4 regions of the Candidatus Paralachnospira sp. LCP21S3_A2 genome follow, and region 1 is predicted to be linked to each of the others. Evidence: riboswitches for the same ligand, from Rfam matches in the RefSeq annotation. Region 1 holds a riboswitch; each other region holds the start of a gene.
The links. A riboswitch is a leader RNA that binds a small molecule or an ion and turns the genes downstream of it on or off. The one in region 1 is predicted to bind cobalamin.
Positions count from the first base shown of each region.

Region 2: another riboswitch for cobalamin. It lies ahead of ACTQ3K_RS07630 (immunoglobulin domain-containing protein); the one in region 1 lies ahead of ACTQ3K_RS03955 (bacterial Ig-like domain-containing protein).
Region 3: another riboswitch for cobalamin. It lies ahead of galE (UDP-glucose 4-epimerase GalE); the one in region 1 lies ahead of ACTQ3K_RS03955 (bacterial Ig-like domain-containing protein).
Region 4: another riboswitch for cobalamin. It lies ahead of ACTQ3K_RS01225 (leucine-rich repeat domain-containing protein); the one in region 1 lies ahead of ACTQ3K_RS03955 (bacterial Ig-like domain-containing protein).

Region 1 covers NZ_JBQKGG010000003.1:129,469-134,869, reverse strand. The annotation lists gene ACTQ3K_RS03955 (bacterial Ig-like domain-containing protein) at 1-3,220, opposite strand, end outside; cobalamin riboswitch at 3,432-3,615, opposite strand; gene ACTQ3K_RS03950 (MATE family efflux transporter) at 3,704-5,092, opposite strand; gene ACTQ3K_RS03945 (DnaJ C-terminal domain-containing protein) at 5,378-5,401, opposite strand, start outside.
Region 2 covers NZ_JBQKGG010000008.1:47,741-53,141, forward strand. The annotation lists gene ACTQ3K_RS07630 (immunoglobulin domain-containing protein) at 1-2,779, opposite strand, end outside; cobalamin riboswitch at 2,902-3,101, opposite strand; gene ACTQ3K_RS07635 (uroporphyrinogen decarboxylase family protein) at 3,278-4,240, shown strand; gene smpB (SsrA-binding protein SmpB) at 4,495-4,962, opposite strand; gene rnr (ribonuclease R) at 4,962-5,401, opposite strand, start outside.
Region 3 covers NZ_JBQKGG010000004.1:206,764-212,164, forward strand. The annotation lists gene ACTQ3K_RS05620 (PolC-type DNA polymerase III) at 1-944, shown strand, start outside; gene ACTQ3K_RS05625 (metal-sensing transcriptional repressor) at 962-1,270, shown strand; tRNA gene ACTQ3K_RS05630 (tRNA-Pro) at 1,398-1,471, shown strand; tRNA gene ACTQ3K_RS05635 (tRNA-Glu) at 1,504-1,575, shown strand; cobalamin riboswitch at 1,714-1,898, shown strand; gene galE (UDP-glucose 4-epimerase GalE) at 2,169-3,188, shown strand; gene ACTQ3K_RS05645 (D-alanyl-D-alanine carboxypeptidase family protein) at 3,242-4,591, shown strand; gene ACTQ3K_RS05650 (riboflavin kinase) at 4,671-5,401, shown strand, end outside.
Region 4 covers NZ_JBQKGG010000001.1:272,121-277,521, forward strand. The annotation lists gene ACTQ3K_RS01220 (cadherin-like beta sandwich domain-containing protein) at 1-1,803, opposite strand, end outside; gene ACTQ3K_RS01225 (leucine-rich repeat domain-containing protein) at 2,100-2,942, opposite strand; cobalamin riboswitch at 3,217-3,410, opposite strand; gene ACTQ3K_RS01230 (hypothetical protein) at 3,528-4,658, opposite strand; gene ACTQ3K_RS01235 (sensor histidine kinase) at 4,699-5,401, opposite strand, start outside.

The sequences.
Region 1 (5,401 bases):
ATGCTGTGTTCCGGTCGATCGTTGTCTTGGAAGCACCGGAGGGATTTAACATCTCTGCGGTTACGACCTTGCGCTCGGTGCTGCCGTCTGCCACGGTTCCGTTATAAGTTACATAGGAATCGCCGGCAACGCGGTAGAACATCTTGTCTGTGATCGCAATGTGGAACTGATAATCAACGGTTCCGTCTTCCTGTACAGCGGTTCCGTCAGGCTTGTATTCATTTACGATCCCATCAGACATCTGCTCACAGATGAAAACCTCTGCATCCGACGGTGCATTGACAGTGAAGCAGCCTGCTGCCATCTCTGCAGAAAGCTTCAGGACAGATGCGTCCTTTTCCGCGGTCACATCCTGTTTTCGATACTCCATAAGGTTATGTGCTGCCCGATATTCTGCGGACGGAACAAGTGTCATGTAGTAGGTCTGGGAATCATTGACGCTGATCAGCGCCGGGTAAACGGCATAACCGTCTGCGTTGGTATACGCATCGCCCATGGTCACAGCGCTTACTTCATTTGTCAGTCCTGCAATGAAATCCTTTGCTTCCGCTTTCCTGCCGCCAAACTCGTTTGACGCGGAAACCTCTGCAAGTCGCAGGGTCACGCGGGCGGTCTTTCCGTCCACGGAGGCTGCCGCGCTGTTCGGGAAGCTGAAGGCTCCGCCGCCAAGGCTCTTTCCGTCTGCGCTTACCGCACGGTAGGAATACGTTCCTTCGGAAGCAGTAAACTCATAAATATCATAAAGCTGGTTGCTTTCTGTGTCACGGGTGATGCCGGAAACAGCACTGTCTGCCGCAAAGGTGTCCTTTTCGGATTCATCCTTTCCGGTTGTAGGATATACAGTCAGGCCGTTCTCTCCAACAGTGTTCTTCGGAACATAAAGTTCAACACTGTAAACTGGTTTTGTTACGGTTACTTCACAGGTTGCTGTTACCTTATTATTTTTTGCATCGGTCGCTGTCGCTGTGATCGTTGCGCTTCCTGTCTTCAGGCCGGTGATTTTTCCGTCTTCTACGCTGACCGTCTTCGGATCGGAGCTTTCCCATGTGATTGTTGTCAGGGAGGTCTCCGGAACAACCGCTGCCTCCAGGGTCATGCTGTCGCCCCTGGTCAGCTCCGTCTTATTGGTGGAAAGCGTGAGTCCGGTTACCGGAATATCGGCGCTCTGGATCACCACCGGACACTCCCAGATTACCGGGTTATTCTGGAAATTCGTGGAGATGGTCAGCTTCGCGGTTCCTGTTTTAACAGCTGTGATCTTGTACTGAACCACTGCATTTTTGGCCGTCCAGGGATTTACGGTTTTTGTTACCATCTCAACCTTAAAAATATCCTCGTCGGAAGAGACTGCCGTTACCTTATACCGATCCCGGTCAAGCGGGCTCGGTACATTGACTGCATCAAACTCCTTCGTTTCCCCCGCAGTAACCTTCAGGACGTTCGCATTGATCTTGCTGGCAACTGTCATCTTATAGGAAACGCTTACTTCAGCGTATCTTCCGTCGCCGGTCCTTACCGTATAGGCAACAGATCTGTTCTGATTCCAGGGGCTGTATGTAACCAGACCGGTATGCTCATTAACAACACTGGAATTGCTTGTTCCAAGCGTACTGTCTCCGCCGGACCAGAACACACTCTTAACCGCCGGATCGCCGGATGCGGAAAGCTGTACCTCTGCCGGCTCTGTTCCAAAAAATGCTTTTGCAGAGTTAACAGTCGTCTCTGATGCAGATGCGTCCAGAGTTCCCTTTAGCTGGTAAACGGTCTGTGCCGTCTTACCGGTTGCTGTGTTCATGACCACAAGGATCTTTCCGTTATTGCCGGAGGGACGTTTCTTCATCTTCACCTTGTTTGTCATCTGTGTTTCATCTGTTGTAAGACGGGCATTGTAGCTTCCAAGCAGATGCTCCTCATCGGCCGTCTCGCCATCATAAACAGAAACTGCTGCGATGAGGTAATCCGGCAATGCCTGATCTACAGTCGTTCCTACATTCAGGTACCAGGTATCCCCCTCGGAAGGGAGCGCATACTCTTTCACTTCCAGACCGGTGACGTTATAAGGGCTCTCGAATACGGCACGATAAAAAGTATCCGCAGTCAGAGTTACCTGAGTTTCTGTTCCGCCCTCGATGGCTGTCCAGGTCTCTCCGTCCGAAGACTGCTCCCAATGAGAAAACTGATACAGAGAATCCGCTTTTGCCCGCAGCGTATGAGTTTCACCATCAGCACGAACCTGCTGTACCTTTCCTCCGGTGGAATCTGTCATGGTGATCTTATAAGCCATATCTGTCTTCGCTTCAAAGACAGGGATTACCTTAAGAACGCTTAATGCACCTTCATCGACTTTTTCACCTGCAAACTGAAGCCGGTACTGACTTTTTAAATTATAAGTTTCACGGTACATGGAGAAATACCAGCCATCTCCATTTATAAAGCTCTTCCAGCCATTCGCCTCGGTAGGAACCGCATTGATCGCACTCTCCTGATCGGCTGTCCCGGAATAGAAAGTACCATCGATCTGCCATCCGCAGAACGCATACTTATCTGTGTCATAGGTACCTTCATAAAATCTCGCCAGCTCACCCGTATAAGTTCCGACACCGGTAATCTTTCTGGGAAGAGCATTATTTCCTCCGTATAACTGGATTGCTGATACAGTCGCATCGGAAATCAGAGTTCCGTCACTCTGGCGCAGCATGGGCTTTTCGATCAGCAGACCAGGACGTTCACCGGTTTTAAATACAATTGTTGCTACATACGAATAAACCGTCGTCGGCGTCATACCCTCGGTAAGCCCCTTGTTTGTTACGGCCGCACGGTAATATTTCGTCTCACCCGCCTTAATATCCGGAGTATAGTAGCTGTACAGATTCGAATTGAATGCTGCAGACGCGTCTTCGATATCCGTAAAGTTGATTCCATCATCCGAAACCTGCCAGTTTACAGTCAGCGTATCGACCGTATAGGATGAATTGTCCCGCTTAATTTCTACCCACAGCTGTTTTGCTGCACCATCGTCCGCTTCATAATACGTCGCTGAACTGTTTTTCAGGTTATTCCAGCTGTCAAACTTTGGTGCCGGAGCTGTAGCCGTTTCTTCGTCACTCTGAACAGCTGCCGATATCTGTCCGGACTCCGCAGCCGATGTAACTGATACCATGCCAAAGGCCATGACCAGCACAAGCAGCAGTGACAGAAGTTTTCTGCTTCTCTTTTTCATATGTTCCTCCTTTTCATTTCATACTGTCTGACGTTTTCCCCGTTCTGCGGGTAATCCACGTTCAGACGCCATAAGTGGTTCATTTATATCAACCGAAAGCTGTTCGCGGAAATCATCCGATTCCTTCAATGTCATTTTTTACCGCCTTGTGTCAAACCCATTTACCGGTTTATGGCACAAAAAATAAACCTCCGATTTGCTTTCGGACATTTATGCTGAAGCTCCAGCCGCCTGTATTCTGACTCAAGGTTCAATCCTACTTGCTGTCCCTTCCCGATTTCTCAGTGGATCTGACAGCGTTCGTCCCTATTACAGCGGAGAGAAACCGTACCGGAATCACACCGGACTTCCCGAACAGGTCATTTAAGAACTGTTCTGCTGCTGTTCAAACGCTTCTGATTATTCTATTATTTTTTCTCTACAATCCTTTTGTTAATACAAGGAGCCTGGCAGCCTGCTACCATTTTCCCTGTTTGCCTCTCATCATAACACATCCTTTTTCTGCGTGCAAGTTTCCTTTCCGCAATTCTGCGGATTTTTTCTCCCTGTCACTCTGAAAAAGGTAAATACAAATACTCCCCCCTTTATCATCGATGTGATCGAAAGTGCCCACCAGATTCCCGACAGACCGAGAGCGGTCTTACTGAGAAAGACTGCAAGCGGAATTCTTGCACTGGTAAAGATAATGCTGATGATGCTGCACAGCTTTGTCCTTCCAAGTCCGGACAACGCTCCTACCGTGGTAAGCTCCACGCATAAGAAGGCCTCGCTGAACCCGACGATCACCAGATAATCGACAGCTGTCTTAATCGCTTTCGGCTCATAGAAAAAGACACCTGCGATGGCTCCGGGCGCCAGCACAAACGCAAGGTTGATCAACAGCCCCCAGGCCCCTACTGTCCAGAGGGATGCCCGATAGCCTTTCTTCACCCGCTCCATCTTTCCGGCTCCATAATTCTGTGCCACGAAAGCGTTAAGAGCCGATGAAAATCCGTCTGCCGTATTCCAGGAAATGGATTCGATCTGTCCGCCCACCCGCTGAGTGGCAACAGCTTCTGCTCCGAACGCGGAAACCATACGGGTCAGCACCATGGAAATCGCGCAGTAGGCCATGCCCTGGATCGCCGTGGGAATTCCGATCCGGCAGATCCCCACCAGCTGTTCCTTCGGAATTTTTGCAAACAGGCGGCTTCCCTTCAGCACATTTTCCCGGTTTTTCCGCAGGATCCCCAGAAGCATGATGCTCATGACAATGGCCTGCGCCGTCACAGTGGCAATGGCAGCCCCGGCGGCTCCCAGCTTCGGAAACGGTCCCATGCCCAGGATCAGAACCGGATCCAGGATCATATTGGCCGCCAGACCGATAAGATTGGCAAAAAACGGCGTCTTGGAATCCCCCTGTGCGGTATAAAGGCCGGTAAGGGTCAGGCTCAGAAACGAGAACACGATCAGTCCGCAGGCAATTCTGGTATAGGAAAGCGCCGCATCCAGCGCCTCTTTATCCTGTAGCTGAAAAAAGCCCACCAGCGGTTTTGTGAAAATCAGACAGACTGCAGCAAATAACAGCCCCATGAGAATCGAAAGCTGCAGGGCCGCCTGGGCATAGCAATGTGCCTTTTCCCGGTCTCTGCGCCCAATGCACTGAGCCGTCTGGACCTGTCCGCCCATACGCGCCATGGAGGCCAGCCCCTGAGACAGCCAGGTGAACATGCCTCCGACGCCGACACCGGCTACGGCCTTTGAGCCGAGCTGCCCGATCCAGGCCATGTCGGTGATATTATATAAAGTTCCCAGAAAGGACGATGCCATAATGGGGATCGCCAGTCTGGTCAAGGTTTTTAAAATAGGTCCCGTAGTTAAATTTTCTTTCATGCGGTCGAATTCCTGTCTTTTTTTGTTTTTGACTGCCGCGCTGTCTGGTCTGTCATTTTTTATGAGAAGACTGTTTAAGCAGCTCGGTGCCTCCTTTCCATTATACCCTTTTATACCCGATATGCCAGCATTTTCCGACAGAAATTCTGCAATTTCCATGTTCATCCCGTTATCCTCCGCCGGAAGCATCCGTGCAGACAGACTCACAGGAGTACGTTCCTTTGAAACAAAACAAAGTCCCGCCAGTAATACACCGGGGGACTCCGTTTCTTCCTATTGATTCAATTATGCCGCACTGCTGGTGCTTCC
Region 2 (5,401 bases), on a different contig from region 1:
CGTAATTCAGATCCTTTCCGAGATCTGCGGTGGGAATCGTAAAGGTAAAGCTCTTATATCCGCTGGCAATATCAGAACGATCCACGGCTTCTGCCGCTTTCGCATTCTTTTCCGAATCCGGATCGAACACTTCGCCGATATACAGCTTGTCATAATTTCCTGCCTGGGTAACCATGGTCACCGTCGCGGTATCGCCCTTGATGGTAAGACTGCTCTCCCGCTCAAAATTCAGGCTGTAGGTATTGCTTGCCGGATAAGCCGATCCGTAAAGATCATAAATACCGTCTGCAGAAGTATTGGCATTTCCGGCCAGGTTGGGAATGCTGATAAACAAGTCTCTCGCATACGTAAACCAGCTGTTTGCGGTTCCCGGTGTCACCGGAATATTCATGCCCTGCTTTTCTGCCGGAACCGTAAAGGTAAAGGTTGTCAGACCGGTTTCCGCCGAATAGCTTCCACTGATCACCGGTGTTTTATTGGAATCCGCCTGGACCCCGAGGTAGAGACGGTCATACTCTTTTCCGGTCACATTCAGGGTTACGATCACGGAATCACCCTTTAATACTGCCTTGGAGCTCTGGATATTCAGCTTCTTGGAGGCAGTTCCTGTTCCGCCCTCTGTCAGTCTGATCTCATTTTCTGCGGTGGGAATGGTTTCAATTCCCTCATCAGGAATATAGATCCAGAGATCCTGGTTTGTGTACCAGCTTCCGTCCTTCACTTTATGGAGAGCTACAGGCAGAACCGCACCCTTCTGGCTCTTCGGTACGCGGAATGTGAAGCTCCATCCACCATCCGTCAGTTCTGTTCCCCGGATCACCGGAGTCTTATTTTCCTCATCATTTTCCCCGAGATACAGCTCATCAAACGATGTATTTTTTGTGGTAATGGTGATTTCCAGCTCATCGCCATCCTCTACAACCCTGGAATCAGCGATTTTAAACATTGTGAACACCGCGCCGCTGTTCTTTACTACGCAGACAGCTGTTCCGGTCACGGCCGGTGCCGTCGCGATCACCGCACTGACAGAATTGGTAGTCACCGTTGTTCCGGTGCTGTCTGTGATCCGGCAGCGATAGCTTCCTGCCATCGCCTCGCTCATAGTAAATCCATAAGAAGCGGTCTGTGCACCGTCTCCGTCACAGTTTACCCATTCGGTTCCATTGTTCTTCTGCCACTGATAGGACAGGGTCACGCCCGCTTCTCCTGCTGCCTCAACCGAAAGTGTTACAGGCTTTCCTGCCTTAACGGTTACATCCTTGGGCTGAGTCGTAATATTGATCACCGAAGGCTTCTTGAAATCGGAAAGCTTCGGAAGCTTAAACGCCAGCGAACTTGTAACACTCCAGGTTCCCTTGGAAGCACTTCTCGGGACAAAGTGGACTTCTCCTCCTGCCATGGAAACAGGTACCGTAAAGGTAAACTTCTGAAGCTTGTCGCTCATAGTCGGATCCTCTGCCCCAAGAACGACCGGCTCCTTCGTTTCATCATTCCGGTCTCCGATATAAATTGCATCATAGGAGAATTTTCCACTGCTGGCAGGCTTCACCCAAATACTTACCTCCAGACGGTCTCCCTTTACCGTAACCCTTGATGCACCGATTTTAAACATCGAATAGACCTGTCCGGGCTTCTTGGTATCATCACTCGCATAAACAGCGGATACTCCATCATCGGAAACATATCCCTCCTGTTCGCTTGCCACGCTTACCTGTACGTTCTCGGAAACGGTTCCGATCTTTCCCTCAGCTGTTACCTTGCAGCGGTACAGACCGGCCGTCTCAGCACTCATGGTAAATTCATAAACTGCCACATTGGCTCCCTGACAGTCTGTCCAGGTCGCACCGTTGTCGCTGCTCTTCTGCCACTGGTAAGAGGCCGTTCCGGCAGCTGCCACGGAAAGCGAAACTGTTTCTCCGCTCTTCTTCGATGCTGCCTCCGGCTGCTTTGTCAAAGTTGTTACATCCGGAATGCTGAGCCAGAGCTCATTATCATTCCAGGTTCCCTTATCTGAACGATACAGGGTAACGGGAATCCAGGTATTTTTCTTTGATAACGGTACCTGGATTGTAAACGTCACGGGACTTCCGCTTCCGCTGTACTGTACGGTCTTCCCTTCATCACTCTTTAAACCAAGATAGATTCCATCGAAAACTTTTTTTCTGCCTGTATGAAAGGTGATCTCAATCTGATCTCCTTTTACCGTGCAGACCGCATCTGTGATCGGAAACATCCCGTATTCGCTGTATCCGTCCTCGGACTCAGGATTACTTTTCAGCACATTAACACCGGTAATCGCCATAGTCGGTGCCACTGCAAGTCCTGTCTCCCTTGCTGCGAAAAGTGCGATCTCCTCAATGGTCTCCGCTGCATCAGCTGCAGTTTTCTGTATCTTCTTTACTTCTTCTTTTCGTACAGATGCTGTCGGCTGCACCGTTTCCGCTTCTGCCTCCGTCGGTTCTTCTGCGGTCTCCGTCTCTGCATCTGTTTCCGTTTTGGTTTCTTCTGGGTCTGTTTCTCCGGCTTCTGTCTCCACGGAAGACTCTGTTTCCGGAACCGTTTCCACAGTCTCAGATTCTTTCGTTTCCGGTTCTGTCCCGGTTTCTTCCTCCGGTTTCTGCTCCGGTGCTTTTGTTTCCTCCGGTATTGTCTCTTCCTCGGCTGCCGTTTCAGATTCTTCCAAAACCGACGATGACGATGCCCTTACATAGGAAACCGGAGAAAGCGCCATAGAGCAGGACAGCAGCAGAGCCAGAATACTCATGCCTCTACGTTTCATAATTCCTCCTGTCTGTGTCATTGCACAAAAATATCGGCCCCAGGAAGCGGCCGTGTACCCGTCGGTGAATCTGAATAAAATTCGCAGCTTTATTCGATGAACCCTGTGCTTTCTTCGGAAGCAATTCACCAACCTTTTCAGCAGGTTTCCTGACTTACAGATCTTCGTTTCCCCGCGCCTTCTCATATGGACTTTCCTCCATACAATGACATCCTGCAGGTTCACTCCCTGATTACAGTGGCCGGACCGTCCGGGCTTCCCACCCGGTTCCCTTTTACCCGTATGTCTCCCGCCATACGGCACTGAAAATCCTGTGTTCTTCCGGGTATTATAACAAATTGCTCCTGTTTTGGCAACGGGCAAGATAAATTTTACCGGCCGCTGCCTTATAAAATCTGGTTGATTTTCCCGGTGCTTCTGTATATAATCAAACTATAACTAATCATATTAGTGGCGGGATCTCTTCAAATCCTGCTGACCGATGAAAGGAGTCTCACTATGACAAAGAAAGAACAGGTACTTGCGGTTCTGAACGGCGAGCGCCCCGATGAAATGCCCTGCGGCTTCTGGCTTCACTTTCCTGCCGGAAATGAATATGGCCAGGCTGCCGTTGATACCCACCTGAAATTTTTCCGGGAAAGCGGAACCTCTCTGTGCAAGATCATGAATGAAAATACGGTTCCGAGACAGACCGAGATCAACTGTGCCGCTGATCTCAATAAGATGAAGCCCATCTCCCATGATGATCCGATCATCACCCGTGAAGTGGAGCTTGTAAAGAACATCTGCAGCAAAATGAACGGAGAAGCTGTTATGCTGATCACCGTTCACGGGATCATCGCTTCCGCATTCCATGCACTGGTAGGTGTGGAAAAGAATTTTGAAGAAAACCGTGCGATCCTGGTGGAATATCTCCGTGAAAATCCGGAAGGCATGAAGCATGTATTCGGCATTCTGGCTGACTATCTGACAACCCTTTCCAAGGAATGTCTGGCTGCCGGCTGTGACGGCGTTTACTATGCTGCTCTCGGAGGAGAAGATTTCCTGCTCACCGATGAGGAATTCGAGACCTTTGTAAAGCCTTACGAGCTTCAGATTCTGGAGGCCGCCAAGGATGCGCCCTGCAACGTGCTCCATATGTGCAAGGATCATCTGAACCTGAACCGCTACAAGGCATACGATGTTCCGGTTTACAACTGGGGCGTATTCTCCGACAATCCCAGCCTGATCGAAGGCCGGAAGATCTTTGGTGAAGACAAGGTATACTTAGGCGGTCTCGATGACCGTGACGGTGTGCTGGTGGACGGAACCGATGAGGAAATCATCGCCGCCGTTCATGAGATCATGGATACCTTCGGCGATAAACGCTGGATCCTCGGTGCCGACTGCACTCTGCCCACTGATGTAGACCTTCATCGCCTCCATGTGGCAGAAAAAGCTGCTTCGGAATATCGGAAATAAAATCCTGTCACAGCACCTCATGGAAATTGTGTGTGTGGTGTAAGCCTTCGCCTGCACGGCTCTGCTTTCTTCGCCGTTGCTTCCGGCGTTCGCCCTCCACGGCTCTGCTCGACGGTACATCCTTCGCCGTTCCCATCCAGAAAAAACTTTGTTTTTTCTGGATGCGGGCGTTCGCCCTATAAAAAGATCGGTCATCTGCCTTTCGAAAGCAAGCTTTCTTCGGCATTGACCGATCTTTTTGCACGGCTCAGTGCTTATCCCAAGTTTCTGATTTTAAATTCTTTTTCGGCTTCGCGTTTCTGATCTTTTTTGGCGATGTCGGCGCGTTTGTCATAAAGTTTTTTTCCGCGTGCCAGACCGATTTCGACTTTTACAAGGCTTCCTTTAAAATAGACCTTTAACGGTACAAGTGTGCAGCCCTTTTGCTGGATCTTTCCGATGAGCTTATTGATCTCATATCCATGGAGCAGAAGCTTCCGAACCCGGAGGGGATCCTTGTTGAAGATGTTTCCTTTTTCATAAGGACTGATGTGCATACCGTAGATGTAAACCTCTCCCTTTTCGATCTTCACAAAGGACTCTTTGATACTGCATTTCCCCATGCGGATTGATTTCACCTCTGTTCCTGCCAGGGCGATCCCGGTCTCATAGGTGTCGTCAATGAAGTAATCATGGTATGCCTTCTTATTATTAGCCACCAGCTTATAACTTTCTTTTGCCATTACGAATCCTCCTCCGGCATAAAATCAATGGTACTGCCCACCCGGTCAACTGCCATGACGCGGACACGGATCTTCTGGCCCAGCTTATAAATCTTTCCCGTTCCGACGCCCACAAGGCGGTACTGTTTTTCATCAAACTCATAGTAATCGCTGTCCATGGCTGCCAGAGCGATCATTCCCTCCACTGTATTTGGAAGCTCTACATACATTCCCCAGCCGGTCACGCCGGAGATCACGCCGTCATAAACCTCACCGATCCGATGAGCCATGTACTGGCATTTTTTCATCTTCTCCACTTCCCGCTCGGCATCGTCTGCCTGCCGTTCCTTGTTGGAGCACTGGACACAGACAGCCGGAAGGCAGTCTTCATAATGCTCCTGCCGCCTCTGATCCATATGGCCGCTCAGGGCATCGCTCATGATCCGGTGGATCTGCAGAT
Region 3 (5,401 bases), on a different contig from region 1:
TGAAGATTGAGCCGGAGGATATCGGAGGCTGCAAGCTGGGAGCATTGGGGATCCCGGAGTTTGGAACAGATTTTGCCATGCAGATGCTTCTGGATGCCAAGCCTACCTGCTTTTCCGATCTTGTCCGGATCGCAGGACTGGCTCACGGCACCGATGTGTGGCTGGGCAACGCCCAGGATCTGATCTTAAGCGGGCAGGCGACCATTCAGACGGCCATCTGTACCCGAGACGACATTATGATCTACCTCATCGGCATGGGCATGGACAAGAGTCTTTCCTTTACGATCATGGAGGGTGTCCGGAAAGGCAAGGGCCTGAAGCCGGACTGGGAAAAGGCCATGCGGGAGGCCAATGTGCCGGAGTGGTATATTGAATCCTGTAAAAAGATCAAGTACATGTTCCCCAAGGCCCATGCGGCGGCTTATGTGATGATGGCATGGCGGATCGCCTACTGTAAGGTATTTTATCCGCTGGCCTATTATGCGGCATTTTTCAGTATCCGTGCGTCCGGCTTTTCCTATGAGCTGATGTGCCAGGGGAGAGAGCGGCTGGAGTATCATCTTCAGGATTATAAAAACAGGTCAGACAGCCTGTCCCAGAAGGAGCAGGGAACGCTTCGGGATATGCGGATTGTTCAGGAAATGTATGCCAGAGGCTTTGAGTTTCTTCCCCTTGATATTTATCGGGCAAAGGCAGACCGTTTCCAGATCATTGACGGAAAGCTCATGCCGTCCTTAAGCTCCATTGACGGACTGGGCGGAAAAGCGGCGGAGGCCGTGGTGGAGGCGGTGAAGCGTGGCGAACGGTTTTTATCACTGGAGGATTTCTGGCAGAAAACGAAGGTGCCGAAAACAACCATCGATCTCATGGCAGAGCTTGGAATCTTCGGGGATCTGCCCAGAAGCAATCAGCTGTCGCTGTTTGATCTGGAGTTTACCGGATAGAGAAAGGGAGAATCACTATGGAATGCAAAAAAGACTGCTGCAGCTGCGGCAAGATGAAGCATCGGGATGAAAAGGAATATAAGGATCTGATCCATCGTCTGAACCGGATGGAGGGGCAGATCCGCGGGATCCGCTCCATGGTGGAGGAGGATCGCTACTGCGTGGATATCCTGACTCAGGTTCAGGCAGTGAGTTCCGCGTTGAATGCGTTCAGCAAGACCCTTCTCTCCAGTCATATCAAGACCTGCGTGGTGGAGGATATCCGGGACGGAAAGGAAGAGTCCGTGGACGAGCTGTGCCGCACGATCCAGAAACTGATGAAATAAAACAGGCGTTGAGCGGGCGGCAAAACCGCCGCCCGAACCTACCTGAAAAAGCGTCTCAAAAAAATTGAATAAATTGCAAAAAAAATATTGACAATTGAAATAATTTGAGGTATTATAATGGACGTAGCGAGGCGTGGCTCAGTTTGGTAGAGCGCCGTGTTCGGGACGCGGAGGCCGCAAGTTCGAATCTTGTCGCCTCGACTCTACTACATTTTATCAGTTTAATTGAATATGGCCTGTTGGTCAAGCGGTTAAGACGCCGCCCTCTCACGGCGGAAACAGGGGTTCGATTCCCCTACAGGCTACGAAAACCAGTAAATCTTGTATTTACTGGTTTTTTGTTTACAGGAACATACCAACGTTTGCTTGACAGCAACTTTAGCGGTTAAAAAACGTTTTGGTGTTGCATATCACGATCTGCTGTGGTATACTTGTTTTGTGCAAAACGAATTGCCGTGTCAAGTGCCCGCACAGGCGGGGAAAAGGGAATCAGGTGTAAGTCCTGAGCGATCCGGTCACTGTAAGCAGCGAGCGTGCTTCATATTCCATTGCAAACCCTATCATGCGAGAAGGAGAAGCGCCGCAGAGAACTGTAAGTCAGGAAACCTGCTTGATACGTGAGATGGGCTTCCGTGTAAAGCATCACATCCAACAGGGAAAAAATTTTCCTTTCGGTGTCAGCTTATGGGTTAAGCAGACATGTGTTTTGATCTCAATGCAAATGAATGCACAACTTCGTTACCGAGAATGAGTTCGGGCGCAGAGCGTTCCTACTCGCCGGGCTGACTGCCTGTGCGCTGTGCTTCCGGGCTGTGTGCACATTCAAAGAACGGACTGGGGCGCACCACAATGGTGCGCCCTATTTAAATTTTATCAGGATTTCATAAGGAGGAAGGCTATGGCAGTATTACTGACAGGAGGTGCCGGTTATATCGGCACGCATACAGCCATTGAAGTGGCAGACAGCGGATATGAGGTGGTGATCGCAGATAACCTGGCAAACAGCTGTAAAGAGGCTGTGAAGCGGGCAGAAGAGATCTGCGGAAAGAGGCTGTCGTTTTATCAGGCGGATGTGGCAGACCGGGAAGCACTGGAGAAGATTTTTTCGGAGCATTCCATTGAAGCAGTGATCCACTTTGCTGGACTGAAGGCGGTGGGAGAATCGGTGGAGAAGCCGCTGGAATACTATCGGAATAATCTGGACAGTACCCTGACGCTTCTGGAGGTCATGAAGAAGTATGGCTGTCATCAGTTTGTATTCAGTTCTTCGGCGACGGTTTATGGTACGCCGGAGCAGGTTCCGCTGACGGAGGACATGCCCACAGGAAGAAGCTGTACGAATCCTTATGGCTGGACAAAGGTGTTTATTGAACAGATCTTAAAGGATGCGGCTCATGCCGATCCGGAGCTTTCGGTGGTTCTTCTTCGGTATTTCAATCCCATCGGTGCTCATGAAAGCGGAAAAATCGGGGAAAATCCCAACGGAATCCCCAACAATTTAATGCCTTATATCTCCCAGGTGGCCGTGGGACGGCTGAAAAAGCTTCGGGTATTCGGAAATGATTATCCGACACCGGACGGAACCGGAGTCCGCGATTATATCCATGTGGTCGATCTGGCGAAAGGACATGTGTCAGCGCTTTCCTATGCCGGAAAAAACAAGGGGGTTGAGGTGTTCAATCTGGGGACCGGAATCGGATACAGCGTGTTAGATATTGTGAAAACCTTTGAACGGGTAAATCAGATTGAAATCCCTTATGAGATCACGGAGCGCCGGGCCGGCGATATCGCAGAGTGCTATGCAGATGCCTCCAAGGCAGAAAAGATCCTGGGATGGAAAGCAGAAAAGAGCCTGGAGGATATGTGCCGCGACACGTATCGGTGGCAGAAGCAGAATCCAAACGGTTATCAGGGATAGAACCGGGGCCGGAGGCATAGGATAGGAACAAGAACCTCCGGGGGACTGGTAGGATGAAACGATTGATAAAGAAGACAGCAGGAATCCTGCTGTCTCTTTCCATGCTGATGACGGCTGTGGTTCCGGGAAAGGCACAAAGCCGATATGCAGAATGGAATCATGCGGCAGGAAGTGAAGCAGAGCAGATGTCTGGAGAGACGGATCCGGAACAGACAGATTCAGAACAGACAGATCCGGAACAGACAGAAACAGCACAGCCATCGAATGGAACCCGTCCAGCGGGAGCACCGGAGATCACGGCGCAGTCCGCGGTTCTGATGGAGGCATCCACCGGGACGATCCTGTATGAGAAAAATGCAGAAGAAGCCCTTCGGCCGGCCAGCATTACGAAGATCATGACGCTGATTCTGATCTTTGACGCACTGGAGTCGGGAGCGATCACCCTGGAGGAGCCAGTGACCACCAGTGCCCATGCAAAGTCCATGGGCGGCTCCCAGGTGTTTCTGGAGGAGGGAGAGGTTCAGACGGTGGAAACGCTGATCAAGTGCATTGTGATCGCCTCCGGAAACGATGCGGCGGTCGCCATGGCAGAGCATATTGCCGGAAGTGAGGAGGCCTTTGTGACGCAGATGAATATGCGGGCAAAGGCACTTGGCATGACAGAAACCGTCTTTGAGGACTGCTGCGGGCTGACGGATTCGGCGTCCCATCTGACCAGCGCAAGGGATGTAGCGCTCATGAGCCGGGAACTGATCGTCCGCTATCCGCAGATTGAAAAATACAGTACCATCTGGATGGAAAATATCACTCATAACACGAAGCAGGGAAGAAAGGAATTCTGCCTGTCCAATACCAATAAGCTGCTGAAAATGGGAAATTCCTTTACGGTGACCGGACTGAAGACCGGCAGCACCAGCCTGGCGAAATACTGTTTTTCCGGGACAGCCAGACAGGATGGCATGGAGCTGATCGCAGTGATCATGGCGGCACCGGATTATAAGGTACGGTTTCGGGAGGCAGCGGCGCTTTTGAATTACGGATTTGCGTCGTGCAGTCTGTATCAGGACCGGGATGAGATCCGGGAAGTGCTGTCCGGGATCCCGGTGAGCGGCGGAACAAAGCAGAAGGCGGATATCCGTTACGGAGCCCCGTTTTCTTATCTTTGCATGAATGGAGAACAGCCGGGAGACATCGAAAAGGTATTGACGCTTCCGGAGCAGGTTGAAGCACCGGTGAAGGAAGGAGATCCCGTCGGAATACTGGAATACCGGATGGGAGAAACCGTCATCGGCAGTGTGGAGATCCAGGCGGCGGAATCTGTCGAGGCGGCCGGGATCGGGGATTATCTCCTGTGGCTGTTCCGGGCAATGACACTTCGGAGGATGGATACAGAAGCAGCGTAGGATCAGTGGCAAAAAAGCGGAAGAATGACAGGAGATCCGCTTATGTCGGCTTCGAATCAGACAGAAAGAGGATTAGATATTGAAACATACGGACCGATATGAGAAAATAGAGCGAGCCTGTGTGGCATTCGGGCGGTTTGATGGTGTTCATCGCGGTCATCAGGCGGTGCTTCGCCGCCTGAAGGCTCTGGGCGGCTGTTCTGTGGCGGTGAGCTTTGAGACAGAGAACAAGGTATTGACCACAGAAGAGGAAAAAGCATATTTCTTCGCACAGGAAGGGATTGATCAGATGATCTCGGTGCCGGAGCCGGATTGTCCGGCGGGGACTTTTGTAAAAGAGGTTGTGTCAGAAAAGCTGGGAGCAGAGATTCTGGTCATCGGCGAAGAGCATGAACATCGGGAGGAAATCTGCCGGGCGGCAGAGGAGTCTGGAATCCGGGTGGAGCTTGTGAAGACCGTAGAAGATGAAAAAGGCACGATCACTACGAAACGCCTCCTTCAGGCATTTAAAAATGCCGAGTTCGAAAAGTACAGACAGCTTTGCGGCCATCCGTATCTTATCATGGGCGAGGTAGTCCACGGGAAGGCTCTGGGGCGTACTGTGGGAATGCCTACCGCCAATCAGAGTGTGATCTTAAAGAAGCGAAAGCCGGAAAGCGGCGTTTATGCGACTATCAGTCATGTGGCAGGCGGCACTTATCGGAGTCTTACCAATATCGGAACGAGGCCGTCGGTGGATGATTCCGGTGTGGTGACGGTGGAATCCTATCTGCTGGATTTTGACCGGGACATTTACGGCGAGGAGTTCTG
Region 4 (5,401 bases), on a different contig from region 1:
GTTTCCGTTGGAATCCATATTTCTCCAGGTTGCATCCTTGGCCTCATCGCCGACGGTCGGATCTTCATCCTCAACAGAAATGCATACCAGAGCGCCGTTGCCCTGAAGTCCGAAATAAATGTAGCCATCGGAATAACGGATCGGGCTGTTGGAGGAACCGCCGTTTGGATCGGTATAGACCCAGAGAGATTCCATGGTATCTGCATTGAAGCACTGAACACCGCCGTTGATCGGTACAAAAATCATACCGTTGCCATATGTAGAAGGCATTAAGTTAAAGCCTGCACCGTCCTTTGTGGTGGCGCTGCCGACTACATTACCGGTTTCCTTGTCCATCTTATAAATGGTATTCTTGGAAAAGGTATACATGAAGTTGCCTGCAATGATCGGGGTGCTTCCGGAGCTGGGAGTTACCGATACGCCGGTCTGCCGTTCCCAGACAACCTCGATGGCACTGCGGTTGATGGGGGTCTTTACATTTACGATGGAATTATTATCCTCACCGCAGCGTGCCCCCGGATAGGTCGGGTTGTACTGGGTCAGCGGATCGGATTCCGGAGTTTTTTCCAGGGTAAAGGTCTTTATGGTATCCTCGGAAAGATTCAGAAGATTTCTGCCGTTTTCGTCCTGCTCGTTCTTCGGAGCCTTATAGCTCTGGTATCCCCTGGCCGTTACGGTGTAGATGTAATCCTCCTTGGGGTACAGCTTATAGGTTCCGTCTGCCTCCGGGATCACACGGGTCTTTCCTTTTGTACCGCGGTACAGGGCGAACAGTGCGCCGTCGGTCTTCAGATCAACGGTCAGGGTCACCGCCGACACCTGATTAATAGTAACGGTGTACTCCTGGGCAGCATCCGAACCGTTCTTTACGGAGACGGTCAGCTTGTTCTCACCAGGCTGAATCGGAAAGTCATAGGTTCCGTCCGCCGATTCCGTTCCGTTGAACAGGAAGGCTGTTCCGTCTGCTCCCGCCAGCTCCGATGCCTTTACCTTTACGCTTGTCACATCATCGATCACATTCACGGAATAGTCTGTAACCAGCTTGCTGAATCCAGGTGTAAAAGCAATCGCAGCCCCATTTGCATCCGTCAAAGTCAGACCGGAAAGCAGAGCCTTTCTCTTAACGTGGATCTTATAGGTCTCGGATACAGATCCGGAGGCTGCTGTCAACGTAACTTCTGCTCCCTTTGCACCCTTTGCGATCAGTTTTGGAAGGGAGGTAAGGGCGGCGGTGGAGGTAGCCTTCACCGTCTTTGCCGCACCGTCGATATCCGTATAGGTGTAGGTCAGTGTTACGCCGCTTGCCGCAGCAGCGATTCTCGCTCTCGTCCGGAAGTAGGTGCTGGAAGCCTCCCAGTAAACAACCGTCTCTCCGTTCTCGTCAAAATCCGGGGATAAACCAACCTTGTCATTGGTCTCGAGACCAAGTAACAGGCTGTGAGTTTCCTCTTGTGCAGAAAGCGCGCTCTTATTTTCCGGTTCCTGAGGTTCTGCCTCTACATCAGCATCAGTCCCCTTATCCTTCGCCGCTTCAGCTGCAGGCTCTGCAGCCTTGCCCGCTGCCTCTTCTGCCTTTCTCTCTGCTGCTTTGTTTTCTTCTGCTTTGGTTTCTTCTTCTCCGGTCTCCTCCTTCGAAGCCTCTGTCTGCTCTTCTGTCTCTGCATCCTGGACCGCCTGTGCAGAAGCTTCCACTGCAGTCTGTGCAGGATTATCCGCGGAGGCAGCCAGAACCGGGCTTGTTCCCACACTCAGCACCATGCTGAGGCTTAACAGAAACGCAAGCCATCGTTTGGTTTTTCTCATACTTCATTCTCCTTTCTTCTCTATCTGTCAAAGAACACGCTTCATAAGCGGTTCTTTAAGACCTCACTCAAGATCCATACACTTTTTTATAAAATAAAGAAGAGCTTCTCCGAAGAGAAGCTCTTATATTTCGCCATGATACAATACGCCCTGCTCCTCTGGATCTTTTTGAAACAGCAGGTCATACGGGCTATCCGCACTTCCGGACATAAAATTCCTTCCGGCTGGCTCCGGGATCTAACCGGATCACCTATCAATTACCAACGTAAACTGTATCGATGTATTATTATTCAATTTTACAAATATTCTATTTCCATACCGTATTCGTTCGCGTAAGCCTCCATCCGGCTTCCCTTCGGACATCGGATCACACAGTTTTTATTGGTAATCCATTCTCCGATCACTTCCGGATCTCCCGGTACCTCCAGAACCTTCAGTCTGGAACATCCATGGAATGCCCATTTTCCGATGGTTTTCACGGTCTCAGGCACACGAACATATTCTAACGCCTTGCATTTGAGAAAAGCTCCCTCACCAATATCTGAAAGCTCTCCGGGAAGCTCCAGCTCCGTAAGGCCGCTGGCATAAAACGCTCTCGCGGCGATCCGTTTTAGATGCTCCGGAAGATGCAGGGTTTTCAGCTCTCCGCATTTATAAAATGCTTCCCTTCCGATCTCCTCCAAACTGTCCGGCATAACAAGCGCCGATAATTCCTTACATTCTGAAAATACACGATTCGGCAGCCGCTGCACCTGATTATTCTTTTCAAATTCTACTTTTCCAAGACGCTTGCAGCCGTAAAACGCGGCATCCTCCATTTGCGAAAACGCTGACGGAAAACTCACAGTCCGCAGATTGGAACAGCCAAAAAAGGCTTCCTTTCGGATTGTACTGAGATTGGGAACGCCTACCTTTCTAAGGTTTGTGCAGTTATAAAATGCCTGTCCACGGATCTCAACTATCTGCGGCAAAAACACGGTTCGCACCTTGATATTGTTTTTCAGAGCCTCTCTTCCGACGATTCTGTAGTTTTCATCAATTTCCAGATCTGGCACTGCCCGCCGAAGTGCCTCCTTCCGCTCTAAAACCTGCTCCGTCATGCCGTACACTCCCATCGCTTTCTTGTTTTTTCTATCCACACTGTCTTCTCTCTGATATATCGAACAGTGTTTCAAAACAATCCTGCATCGGATAATTTTTTCCGGAAGCCCTGCACCGGACTTCTTCATACGGGTTTTCTTTCAGCAGGAATCATTCCTGCTTTTTTTGTTTCATAGGATGCACTTTCCTGTGAAATAAAAAAGCCGCCCACAGGCGGCAAATATCTGTCCAAAAAAAGTGTCCTTTTAACAGAAATTTCTCAATTCCTGAATTGCTCTTTTTTCTGCACATTTCTTTCGCCGTGACCCGCAGCACTGAAATACAGTCAAAGCAGGTTTTCTGACTCCGGGTTTCATCGTTCTCCCCGCCTTCCCAGTTTCCCAGTGGCATTTCAGGGGATCACTCCGCCCATACAGTAACGGCATTGTCCAGGACTCTCACCTGATTCCCTTTTAACCTTCGCTCCGCTCAGAGGAGTCTCCGGCACTCTGACTTCTGCAAAACTATTGCCTAGTTTTCGTGTATAGTTTAACACGTTCCTCCGAGCCTGTCAATTCATTCCAGATATTTTCGGGAATCTGAAACTTTCAAACGGAAATTTCCAGAATTTTTCTCCCCCTTTTTTATTGCACCGTCCAGTATGCCTTGATCATCCGGTCGGCAATTCTGGTTACATCTGCCATGTCTGCCAGTACCAGATCCATGTGATGGCGTGGATTTCCCTGGAACATCAGGCTCTCTGATTCCTGGATCAAAACCACAGCGTAATCCTCACCTGGAAAGCTCCAGATATACGCCGTCCGGCCCCGCTCCCGGTCCTCTTCGCTTGGTGCATAGACCAGCCGCTTTTCTCCCGGCGTTTCCCCCAAAAGCGCTTCGTATAGGGGATTTAATGCCTGAGCAAGCAACGGATACCGGCTGCCGGCTGTTTTTTCCCTTGCCAGCGCACAGATAGCTTCGCCTGTCTCCTCCATCTTTCCCGGTGTCCCGCAGTTTACATAAATCCGGACGGGAAGCCCGGTTTCTGCGTCCAGATAAAGCTTCATGTATCCGCCGCTCCAGGTATAATCAGCCGTCCAGACTGCCGCACTTTCATTGGCCCGGAAGGACATGGTGAGGGGAAGCTCGGAATCCCGGAGTGCCTCAGCCCCATCGTTCTCTTCGATCTGTTCTCTGCACAGATTTCCCATCTGCCAGAAGATCATCCGTGCGATATCCTCTGCCGCTTCCTCACTCAGTTCTTCCTTTGACGGCTCCCTTGTCTCGACACTGCCGCCCAGTAGACGAAGCCCGGCCAGTGAAAGATCGGTCACTGCCGGAAACCGTTCTGCCAGACGGATTCTCGCCTGTGTACTGTCTGCTCCGTCCGCAGGGACTGCTTCCGAAATCCGGTCGGTTTTCGTATCGCCTCTTTCACCCGGATCCATGCCGTTTTCCGAATTTCCATCCATGGCTGTGACTCCTGCGTTTTCCGAAACCACCCAGCCTTCCGAATCGGAGGCTCCTGCAGTTTTTCCGCTGTCTGTCGCAGCCTCCGGATCTGCCGATGAAACAGGATCGGTTCCTCCCGGATTCTTTGCCGTCTGCAAAAGCCTGTTTCCCGACGGATCTGCCACCGTCACCGTCGTACTCATCAGCCTTTCCGTCTGCCGCTCCAGTGCCTTATGGGCAATTCCCATGCCGGCCGCTCCCAATAAGACCAGGATTCCAAACACCGCCAGTCCGCCCAGGACCTGCCTGACTTTCTTTTTCATACAAACGCCTCCTTTCTGCCTTTGATTTTTTATGATTCCATCAGGTTTCCGTATCTGTTCCTGTTTTTTCTGTTTCTGTTCCGGTTTCTGCTCCCGGGAGCACCAGGGAAACCTCGGTTCCGCTGTTCTCCCGGCTTACGATCATCAGACTGGTATCATGAAGAGCCGCGATCTTCCGGCACAGCGCCAGCCCCAGCCCCGCACCGTTCTGCTTCCGGCTTCTGGACTTGTCCACCATGTAAAACGCTTCCTGGATATGAGGCAGCTTCTCCGCCGGGATTCCCCGTCCGTTGTCCCGCACTGCGATCTCATAGCCGCACTCCCGTATGATTCCAAGAACCTCGACCTGCGTAGCCCCCGATTTTCCGGCATTGTCCATCAGGTTCATGACCAGGGTCTTCATGAGATCCCATTCCATGTTCATGATCCCGTCCTCCCATGATACCGTAAGCGCTGCCTTTCCCGCAAACAGCGGCTCTGTGGTCTCCTTCAGATCCTCGAAAAACTCTCCCGCCGGAATCTGCTCCCGGCAGAACACCTCCTGCCCCAGGGCAATAAACCGGAGCATTTTTCCGGACAGAGCCTCCAGCCGCATTCCTTCGTTTAAAATATAGCCTGCCGCCTCCCGCACCTCGTCTCTGGAACATTCCTTCTGGTACAGCCGGTCGGCATAGCCGATGATGGCTGTCATGGGCGTTTTGATCTCATGGGAAAAATCTCCCATGAACTGTTCTTTACGCTCC